Regions from separate parts of the Streptomyces sp. NPDC037301 genome, predicted to be linked through region 4. Evidence: riboswitches for the same ligand, from Rfam matches in the RefSeq annotation. Region 4 holds a riboswitch; each other region holds the start of a gene.
The links. A riboswitch is a leader RNA that binds a small molecule or an ion and turns the genes downstream of it on or off. The one in region 4 is predicted to bind cyclic di-AMP.
Positions count from the first base shown of each region.

Region 1 (2,192 bases), on a different contig from region 4:
CTCTACATCAACTCCCCCGGCGGCTCGTTCGGTGCCATGTCCGCGGTCTACGACACGATGCAGTACCTCACCTGCGAGGTGGAGACCTACTGCCTCGGCCAGGCCGGTTCCTGCGCGTCCGCACTGCTCGCCGCAGGCGCTCCCGGCCGGCGGCACGCACTGCCCGGCGCCAGGGTCGTCGTGCAGCAGCCCGGGCTCACCGAGCCGGTTCAGGGCCAGCCTTCCGATCTGGAGATCGAGGCACAGGAATTGGAACGGGTCCGCGAGATGATCACCACACTGTTGGCCCGTCACACGGGCCGCAGCGCAGAGCAGATCGCCACCGACATCGAGCGCGACCTCATCCTCGACGCGGCGGGCGCCAAGGCGTACGGTCTGGTGGACCACATCATGGAGACCCGGAAGTCGTCACTCCCGCCGCACAGCGCGAGGTGAACGCCCGATGCAGCCACCGGAGTTGCCGCCGCTCCCCGCACTGACGCGCGCGGAGGGGGAGTTCATCGACTGCTACCTCGAAGTCCTGGACCAACTGGGCCGGATCAACCCGGCACGCGGCAGCGACACCTACGGCGCACTGCGCGCCGCACAGGCACTGGCCTCACGGGCGGGCGCGCTGCGGGATGCCCTCGCATTGATGCATGAGCGCGGCGAGGCGCAGATCCACGCCGCCACCTTGGCGCGGGCGCTGCGCGTACTGGACGGGGAACGGCGGGCCGGACGCGTCACCGTACCCCCCGCTCAGACGAGTTGAGCAGCCCACTTCGTCTCCCACCCCGGCCGGCTCCGGCCAACTCCCCCTGCCCTCACCTCCGACGGGGTTTGCTCAACTCACTCCGTCCCCGACTCCGACGGACTTCGCTCAACTCCCCTGCGCGACACGCCCGGCAGGCACATCAAAATTCCTAGCTCGTTCGGCGTAGGGATTCCCCCTCACGGGCGATATCTCAACTTGCGTTTTCTGCGAGAACAGTGATCGGAATCCCTCCCTCCATCCCTGGTGCGAGACCGGTCCGAGTGACCTGCACGGTCTTCGAAATCACCAGCCCCACCCAAACGGGCCATTCGTGAGGAGACTCACATATCGTCGCTTTCACTCGGAAATCCGGCAGTCGGTGCGTCAAGATCCCTGGGACGACAAGCCCCCGCCACCGCGACGGGGCGGTCCGGGCGGACGCCGAGTCCTGCCGCCGTCCGGATGCCTGGTCGACAGAAGTGGATCGGCAGGAGTGGAGGACCCGAGCACAACGGGTCGACCGGAACACCGGTCGACCCTCGGGGTGAAGCCGCCGAGCGCGGCCGGGCAACTTCGCCAGCCCGAACCCGACAGGTCATCCTTCACAGGCGGCTGACGAAGGGTTGCGCATGGCTGCGCAGGTTCATGTCCCGTCTCTGCTCGCCCGGGCCGGCACGGCCTCGGTTCTGACACTGGCCGCCGTCGGCGGCACCATGCTTGCCCCGGGCGCCACGCCCCAAGCCCAGGCAGCGGCACTCTCGATGAAGGCACTCAACATCGCCGCGTCGAAGAAGGGATCGCCGTACGGGTGGGGGGCCACCGGCCCCAACCGCTTCGACTGCTCGGGTCTGACGGTCTATTCGTTCAAAAAGGCGGGCAAGAAGCTCCCCCGCACGGCCCAGCAGCAGTACAACAAGACCCGCCATATCTCGGCCTCGCACAGGCAACGCGGCGATCTGGTCTTCTTCCATTACGGCCGCAGCATCTACCACGTGGGGATCTACGCCGGTAAGGGCAGGATCTGGCACTCGCCGAGGACCGGCGCGGTGGTCCGGCTGGAGAAGATCTGGACGAAGAGCGTCTATTACGGGCGGGTCCGCTGATGCCTGTCCGGCGCATCAGGCCCGCGCCCCCGGCCGTGATCCACCGGACAGGCCCGGGTCTCCGCCGCTGACCCGCTCGTTCCTCAGTGCAGCAGGGAGCCGGACACCAGCACCAGCCCCAGACCGGTGAGCGCCGCGCCGCTGCCGCCCTCGATGGCGCGGGCGGTACGCGGCCGGCGCAGCCACCGGCCCAGCCGGTCCACCAGGAGGGCCACGGCGGGAAACCAGATCAGCGCAAGCAGCACCACGATCATTGCGAGCAACAAGGTCCTCGGGAGCGGCGGCTGCCCGTCGGGAACGAACTGCGGCAGCAGACTCAGGAAGAGCACCGGCGCCTTGGGATTCAGGGCGTTGGT
Region 1 covers NZ_JBVJWD010000015.1:31,786-33,977, forward strand. Annotated here, with positions in the region: gene ACZ7IB_RS23630 (ATP-dependent Clp protease proteolytic subunit) at 1-435, shown strand, start outside; gene ACZ7IB_RS23635 (hypothetical protein) at 443-751, shown strand; cyclic di-AMP (ydaO/yuaA leader) riboswitch at 1,187-1,359, shown strand; gene ACZ7IB_RS23640 (C40 family peptidase) at 1,363-1,836, shown strand; gene ACZ7IB_RS23645 (LysE family translocator) at 1,920-2,192, opposite strand, start outside.
Region 1: linked by a shared signal. The riboswitch ahead of ACZ7IB_RS23640 (C40 family peptidase) and the one ahead of ACZ7IB_RS23440 (M23 family metallopeptidase) in region 4 are both predicted to bind cyclic di-AMP.

Region 2 (2,192 bases), on a different contig from region 4:
GGCCTCGGACGGTACGGGCGGCTCGAAGGGCTCGAGCGCCGCCGACAAGTCGGCCGACAAGGCCAGGACGTCCGCGAAGCCTCCGGCCACCGCGCCGGCCACTCCGTCCTCCGGGGTGCCCGATTCGTCCGGCTCATCCGGTTCATCCGATTCGTCCGACGGTGTCGGTGGCAAGCACCGCGGCGCGCCGGCCCCCGAAGGGAGCCGGGATGCGTACGGCGTTGACCGCGAGTCGGGCCGCCACGCCTCCCGCGGTGACGCCGACGCGCGCGACGCGGGCGCTTCGGTCGCCGACGGTACGTACACCGTGCACCCCGGCGACAACCTCTGGGCGATTGCTGACGCACAGAAGGTTTCCGGTGGCTGGCCCGCACTCTACGAGGCCAACAAGGATGCCGTCGGCTCCGACCCGGACCTCATCCTCCCTGGCCAGAGCCTCGATCTCGATGTGAAGGCCGAGTGAGGTCGGTCTGAAAATCGGTTAAAAAGGCCTCAAAAACTGGGGTAGTTCAGAGACCTATGTCCGCTTATGTGTAAGTGAGACATGGGTCTCTTTGCGTCAACTGGCGTGTCGCGTCCGGGTAACCCTTCTGCACCGCCCCCACCTGCGAAAACGACGGTTCCTCAGATGCAAGTAGGGGAAGATTGTCCGATGTGTCCGTCTTTGAATGTGAGGGTTGCGTATGTTTACGGTCGGAACCGCTCGCACCGCGGGCCCCGTCGACCGTCACGCCGAATCCTGCCGTCGGTCGAAGGGAACAGACGCGTAAAGCGCCGTAGGCAGGAGCGGGGGACCCAGGTAAGCGCCGGGCCCGATCGTCGAAAGACGCATCAGGACCGGCTTGGGGTGAAGTCGCGTGCTAGGACGTGCGACCGGGCAACTCACTTGGCCCGAACCCGACAGCTCACCTCGTAGGCGTCGGTGAGGAGAAGTTCCATGCTGCTTTCCAGCAAGGGCAAGCACCGCCGCCCGTCCAAGGCCGTCCGTATCGCCACGCTCGCCGGTGTCGCCGGTACCGCTGTCGCCGTACCGCTGATGGGCGCGACCGGCGCCTCCGCCGCCTCTGTCGCCACCTGGGACGCCGTCGCCCAGTGCGAGTCCGGTGGCAACTGGTCCATCAATACCGGTAACGGCTACTACGGCGGTCTGCAGTTCTCGCAGTCCAGCTGGGCCGCCGCCGGTGGTACGCAGTACGCCTCCCGTGCCGACCTGGCCACCAAGGCTCAGCAGATCGCCACCGCCGAGAAGCTCCTCGACATGCAGGGGCCGGGTGCCTGGGGCTGCGCCGGTGCCGGCAACCTGACCAACGACGGTGTCGACCCGGGCGTCGACACCGGCTCCTCCTCGAACTCCACCTCCAGCTCCAACGCCACCGAGCAGAAGAGCACCCCGGCCGCGCCGAAGCGGCAGGCCCAGCCGGAGAAGACCGAGCGCACCGAGGCCCCGGCCGCCTCCCGTTCGGACCGCTCCGCCGCCCCGCAGGCCGAGAAGACCGTCACCACCCCGACCGGCGAGAAGGTCAAGAAGGGCGACGGCGAGTACAAGGTCGCCTCCGGCGACTCCCTGAGCAAGATCGCCGCCGACCACAAGGTCAAGGGCGGCTGGCAGCAGCTGTTCGAGCTGAACAAGGACATCGTCAAGGACGCCGACCTGATCTACCCGGGTCAGCAGCTCCACCTGACGAAGTAGTTCAGGCTCACTCCCCCCGAGCACCCCGGCCCGGCGCGCAATCCCCCGTACGCGCCGGGCCGGGGTTTCTGCGTGACGCGGCACCTCTGTCCGATACGCCGCCTCCACGTGTGGTGCGTCACCCCTGTACAGAGGGAGCCCCGTGTGCCGCACAGGGGGTGTTGGCTATGGGTGATCGTTCAACTGTTGTAGTTGCTGATCAGTAAAATTCTGACCGTTTGCCCGGCAATGCTCGCTCTTGGGTCCTTTTTCGTCCCAGGGGACGGGCGGTCGTCCGACTGAGCGGGCCGGGCCGGTTAGGCTCTTGTCGCAAGGCCAAAGTGACCCTGCACAACCAGTGTCATATCCCAGAAGGAGATGCCTCGTGCCGTCCATCGACGTCGTCGTAGCCCGGGAAATCCTCGACTCCCGGGGGAACCCCACGGTCGAGGTCGAGGTTGGCCTCGACGACGGCAGCACGGGTCGTGCTGCCGTGCCGTCCGGCGCCTCCACCGGTGCGTTC
Region 2 covers NZ_JBVJWD010000020.1:105,206-107,397, reverse strand. Annotated here, with positions in the region: gene ACZ7IB_RS28535 (transglycosylase family protein) at 1-463, shown strand, start outside; cyclic di-AMP (ydaO/yuaA leader) riboswitch at 763-934, shown strand; gene ACZ7IB_RS28530 (transglycosylase family protein) at 938-1,690, shown strand; gene eno (phosphopyruvate hydratase) at 2,055-2,192, shown strand, end outside.
Region 2: linked by a shared signal. The riboswitch ahead of ACZ7IB_RS28530 (transglycosylase family protein) and the one ahead of ACZ7IB_RS23440 (M23 family metallopeptidase) in region 4 are both predicted to bind cyclic di-AMP.

Region 3 (2,192 bases), on a different contig from region 4:
TTCTTCGACGCCCACGTCCGGCCGTCCACCGCGACCGCCGTGGTCGTCGGTGACCTCACCGGCATCGACCTGGACGCCCTGCTCGCCGACACTCTCGGTGACTGGTCGGGAGACACCGCGGAGCCTCGTCCCGCCCCGCCGATCACCGCCGACGACACCGGCCGAGTGGTGGTCGTCGACCGTCCGGGCGCGGTGCAGACGCAGCTGCTGATCGGCCGGATCGGCGCCGACCGGCACGACAGCGTGTGGCCGGCCCAGGTGCTGGGCACGTACTGCCTGGGCGGCACGCTCACCTCTCGGCTGGACCGTGTGCTGCGCGAGGAGAAGGGCTACACCTACGGCGTACGGGCCTTCGCCCAGGTGCTGCGGTCGTCGGCCCCGGATTCCGCCTCGGGGGCGACCGGTGCCGCGATGCTCGCCATCAGCGGATCGGTGGACACGGAGTCCACGGGACCGGCGCTGAAGGACCTGTGGACGGTCCTGCGGACCCTGGCGGCCGAGGGGCTGACCGATGAAGAGCGTGAGACGGCCGTGCAGAACCTCGTGGGTGTCGCACCGCTGAAGTTCGAGACGGCGGCCTCGGTCGCGGGCACTCTCGCCGACCAGGTCGAGCAGCACCTCCCGGACGACTACCAGGCACAGTTGTACGCCCGGCTCGCGGAGACCGGCACGGTCGAGGCGACCGCTGCGGTGGTCAACGCCTTCCCGGGTGACCGGCTGGTCACGATCCTCGTCGGTGACGCGTCACAGATCGAGGAGCCGGTCCGGGCCCTGGGTATCGGAGAGGTGTCGGTGGTCGCCGGCTGACGGGCATACCCGTCGTGGACACCGGCCGGCCGGCCGGGCCGAGGCGGGCGACCCCCGCCCGGCCGGCCCCTTGCGTGTGACAGTCCACCGGTCGACTTTCACGTTCGACCGAGCACCGAAGGCAACGGTCGGTCCACCGATCCGTCATAGTCCGCATATCGGGACAGAAGGAAGACTCCTGTGAGTGAAATCTCGCCGGAGTCTTCCTTTTTGTTCTTTTTAGTCGAAAGGTTGCCTGTCTGCCCTGTGGGATGCGCTACAAAACGGGCTGTCCGTTTGGTGAATGCAAGTGACCCCGCTTAGCGTCGGCCGGGCTGTCCGTCACTCGTATGCCGCATCCGTGACGTACCGGGCAGTCATCGCCGAGTCCCCGTCAGGCGCGAGCCTGGGGAGCCGGGGACCCATGCAGTCCCTGGGGTGAATCGGATGCCTGAGCCCGGATGAGGTCAGGGCGTCCGTAGGAGACCTTCCTGCTCCGAACCCGTCAGCTAACCCGGTAGGCGAGAAGGAAGGAAAGGATCAGCCACTTCATGGCGTTCACCCGTGCCACCGGGAAGCATCGTGCCCCGAGTCGACTGACGCGCAGCAGCGCGAAGATCGCCGGCGTCGCCGCTCTGGCCACCACCGGCGTCATAGGCGGCATGGCCTCTCCGGCCCTCGCCGCGGACTCCTCCGTCAACGAGACCGGTCTGAACCAGGTCATCGCCATCGAGGGCGCCCTCGCCGACCAGATCGACGCCCAGGCCGACGCGCAGAAGCACCAGGCCGATGTCGCGGCGAAGGCGAAGGCGGAGGCCCAGCGGAAGGCCGAGGCCAAGAAGAAGGCCGAGGCGAAGGCCAAGGCCGACGCGAAGCGCGCGGCCGAGGCGCGCGCCGAGAAGGCCCGCGCCGCCCGGTCCGCCGAGCGCACCCGCCTGGGGTACTTCCAGCTCCCGGTCGCCGGTTCGTACGTCACCACCGGCTACAAGTCCAGCGGCTCGCTCTGGTCCTCCGGCAGCCACTCGGGCATCGACTTCCACGCCGCGTCCGGCAGCTCCGTCGTCGCCGTCGGTGCCGGCACGGTCGTCGAGGCCGGCTGGGGGGGCGCGTACGGCAACAACATCGTGCTCCGGATGACGGACGGCACGTACACGCAGTACGGCCACCTCTCCTCGATCGGCGTCTCCGTCGGCCAGAGCGTCGGCGCGGGCCAGCAGATCGGCCTCTCCGGCTCGACCGGCAACTCCACCGGCCCGCACCTTCACTTCGAGGCCCGGACCACGCCGTCGTACGGCTCCGACATGGACCCCGTCGCGTACCTGCGCGCCCACGGCGTCAACGTCTGACCGACGCTCCACCCGCAGCACCTCTTCGAAGGCCCCGGCAGCACGCCGGGGCCTTCGCCG
Region 3 covers NZ_JBVJWD010000026.1:14,883-17,074, forward strand. Annotated here, with positions in the region: gene ACZ7IB_RS31895 (M16 family metallopeptidase) at 1-807, shown strand, start outside; cyclic di-AMP (ydaO/yuaA leader) riboswitch at 1,158-1,324, shown strand; gene ACZ7IB_RS31900 (M23 family metallopeptidase) at 1,338-2,132, shown strand.
Region 3: linked by a shared signal. The riboswitch ahead of ACZ7IB_RS31900 (M23 family metallopeptidase) and the one ahead of ACZ7IB_RS23440 (M23 family metallopeptidase) in region 4 are both predicted to bind cyclic di-AMP.

Region 4 (2,192 bases):
ACCTGGGGGTGTGGCCCGACCGGGCGGACGAGTGGGATCTGCCGGCGGGGACGACCCTGCTCCTCTACACCGACGGTCTCTCCGAGGCGCGGAACGCCGATGGGGTCTTCTACGACCCGGCGGCCCGGCTGCGCGGGCGGATCTTTCCGGGGCCCGAGGAGCTGCTGTCCGCGCTGACCGATGACGTGCGGCTGCACACAGGCGGCGAGACGACCGACGACATGGCGCTGCTCGCGGCCGTACGTCCCGCGGAAGGGCAGCCGGACCGGCGCAGGACCGTGAAGATCGTGGGCCTGGAAACGATGTGACGGGTGGGGCGGGGGCTCCGCGTGGATCGGATGCTTCGTGCGGGCCGGATGCTTCGTGCCGGCCGGGTGCCTCGTGCGGGCCGGGTGTTTCGCGCGGTTTGGGTGCGCGGCCTTGGGTACGGGATGCCACCGTACGTAACCGATAGGCGTCGCTCCGCATAACATTTGACGCAACGTCAGAAACCGGGTAATGACTGAGGGGCGATCAACTCGTCCGATTCCACCCGGTTGTGTCCCGTAAAGTCCAGGCCAAAGACCTGAACGATCAGTGGGAACAGCTTGGAATCGGACCCGTGTGTCTATTAACGTTCGATAACGCAGCGCGGTCGTCCCAGCCGTCGTCAGTGGCGGCACCGTGCGCGAGCGCCGAATTCCGCAAGGGAACCGGGGAACCACCTACATGGGGTGAATCGGACACCTGTGTCTCGTGAGAGGCAGAGGGGCCCGTAGGAGACCTTCCTGCTCCGAACCCGTCAGCTAACCCGGTAGGCGAGAAGGAAGGAAAGGAGTGCGCCCCCGTGGCGTCCAACAAGCCTGCCCCCGAGGCCCCCTCTCGGTTCAACCCCGAGTTCAGTTCCGACTTCGGCGCCGACTTCGGAACCGATTTCGGCTCCGACTACGGAACCGCCGGGACGGGAACGGCGTTCGGCGGCGACTTCGCCGGTGAGTTCGGCAGCGATTTCCGCGCCGACGGCAACGCTGAGCCCGACAGAAGCTGGGACGAGTGGAACCCCACCGAGGAGTCCGTCCGCCCCGTACGCGGCAAGCACCGCATCGCCAAGCAGCGCAACGGACTTGCCCGTAGCTCCACGGTGCTCGGGGTCGGTGTCATCGCGGCAGTCGGCGCGAGCGGCATGGCCACCGCGCAGAGCAAGCCGCCGGTCTCCATCTCCCTTCCCGACTCCATCTCGGACAACCTCCCCGACGCCAAGTCCCTTCCCGGCGTGGGCTCCCTGTTCTCCGGTGAGTCCGAGGCCGACAAGGCCGAGGCCGCCGCCGCTGCCGCCCCGCTCACCACCGCCGGCCTCACCGCCGCCGAGGCCGAGCAGGGCACGATGGACGCGGGCGAGGCACTCCGCGCCCGCATCCTCCAGCAGGCCGAGCAGCAGCGGGACGCCGCCGACGCCGAGGCCAAGGCGGCGCAGGAGAAGGCGGCCGCGGAGAAGGCCGCCGCCGAGGCCAAGAAGCAGCAGGACGCGGCCGAGGCCAAGGCCGCCGCCGAGAAGAAGAAGGCGGAGGAGGAAGCCAAGGCGAAGGCCGAGGCCCTGCGGCTCGCCAAGCTCGCCGCCAGCTACGCCATCCCGACCTCCTCGTACACGATCACCTCGACCTTCGGCCAGGCCGGCCCGATGTGGTCCTCCGGCCACCACACCGGCCTCGACTTCGCGGCGCAGGCCGGCACCCCGATCAAGGCCGTACACGGCGGCACCATCAAGTCGGCAGGCTATTCCGGTTCGTACGGCTACCGCACGGTGCTGGAGCTCGACGACGGTACGGAGCTGTGGTTCTGCCACCAGTCCTCGATCGGCGTCAGCGTCGGCCAGAAGGTCACCACCGGTGAGACCATCGGCCGGGTCGGCGCGACCGGCAATGTCACGGGCGCGCACCTCCACCTGGAGGTCCACACCCCCGACGGTACGGGCATCGACCCGATGGCCTGGCTGCGCGACAAGGGCCTCAACCCCTGATCCGCCGGCCGCCTCCCGGCCTTCGTGATCCGAGCCGGTTCGCAGGCCGTTGAACCCCGGCAGTCCTGACGCTCACCCCCCGACGTCAGGGCTGCCGGTCTGCCGGAATAGCGGACCCGCCGGAGTCCGTTGATCGAGATATGACTTCTCTTCGTAAGCTGGGCCCTTCCGACCTCCAGGTCTTCCCGCTCGCCCT
Region 4 covers NZ_JBVJWD010000014.1:193,539-195,730, forward strand. Annotated here, with positions in the region: gene ACZ7IB_RS23435 (PP2C family protein-serine/threonine phosphatase) at 1-308, shown strand, start outside; cyclic di-AMP (ydaO/yuaA leader) riboswitch at 663-815, shown strand; gene ACZ7IB_RS23440 (M23 family metallopeptidase) at 827-1,996, shown strand; gene ACZ7IB_RS23445 (aldo/keto reductase) at 2,137-2,192, shown strand, end outside.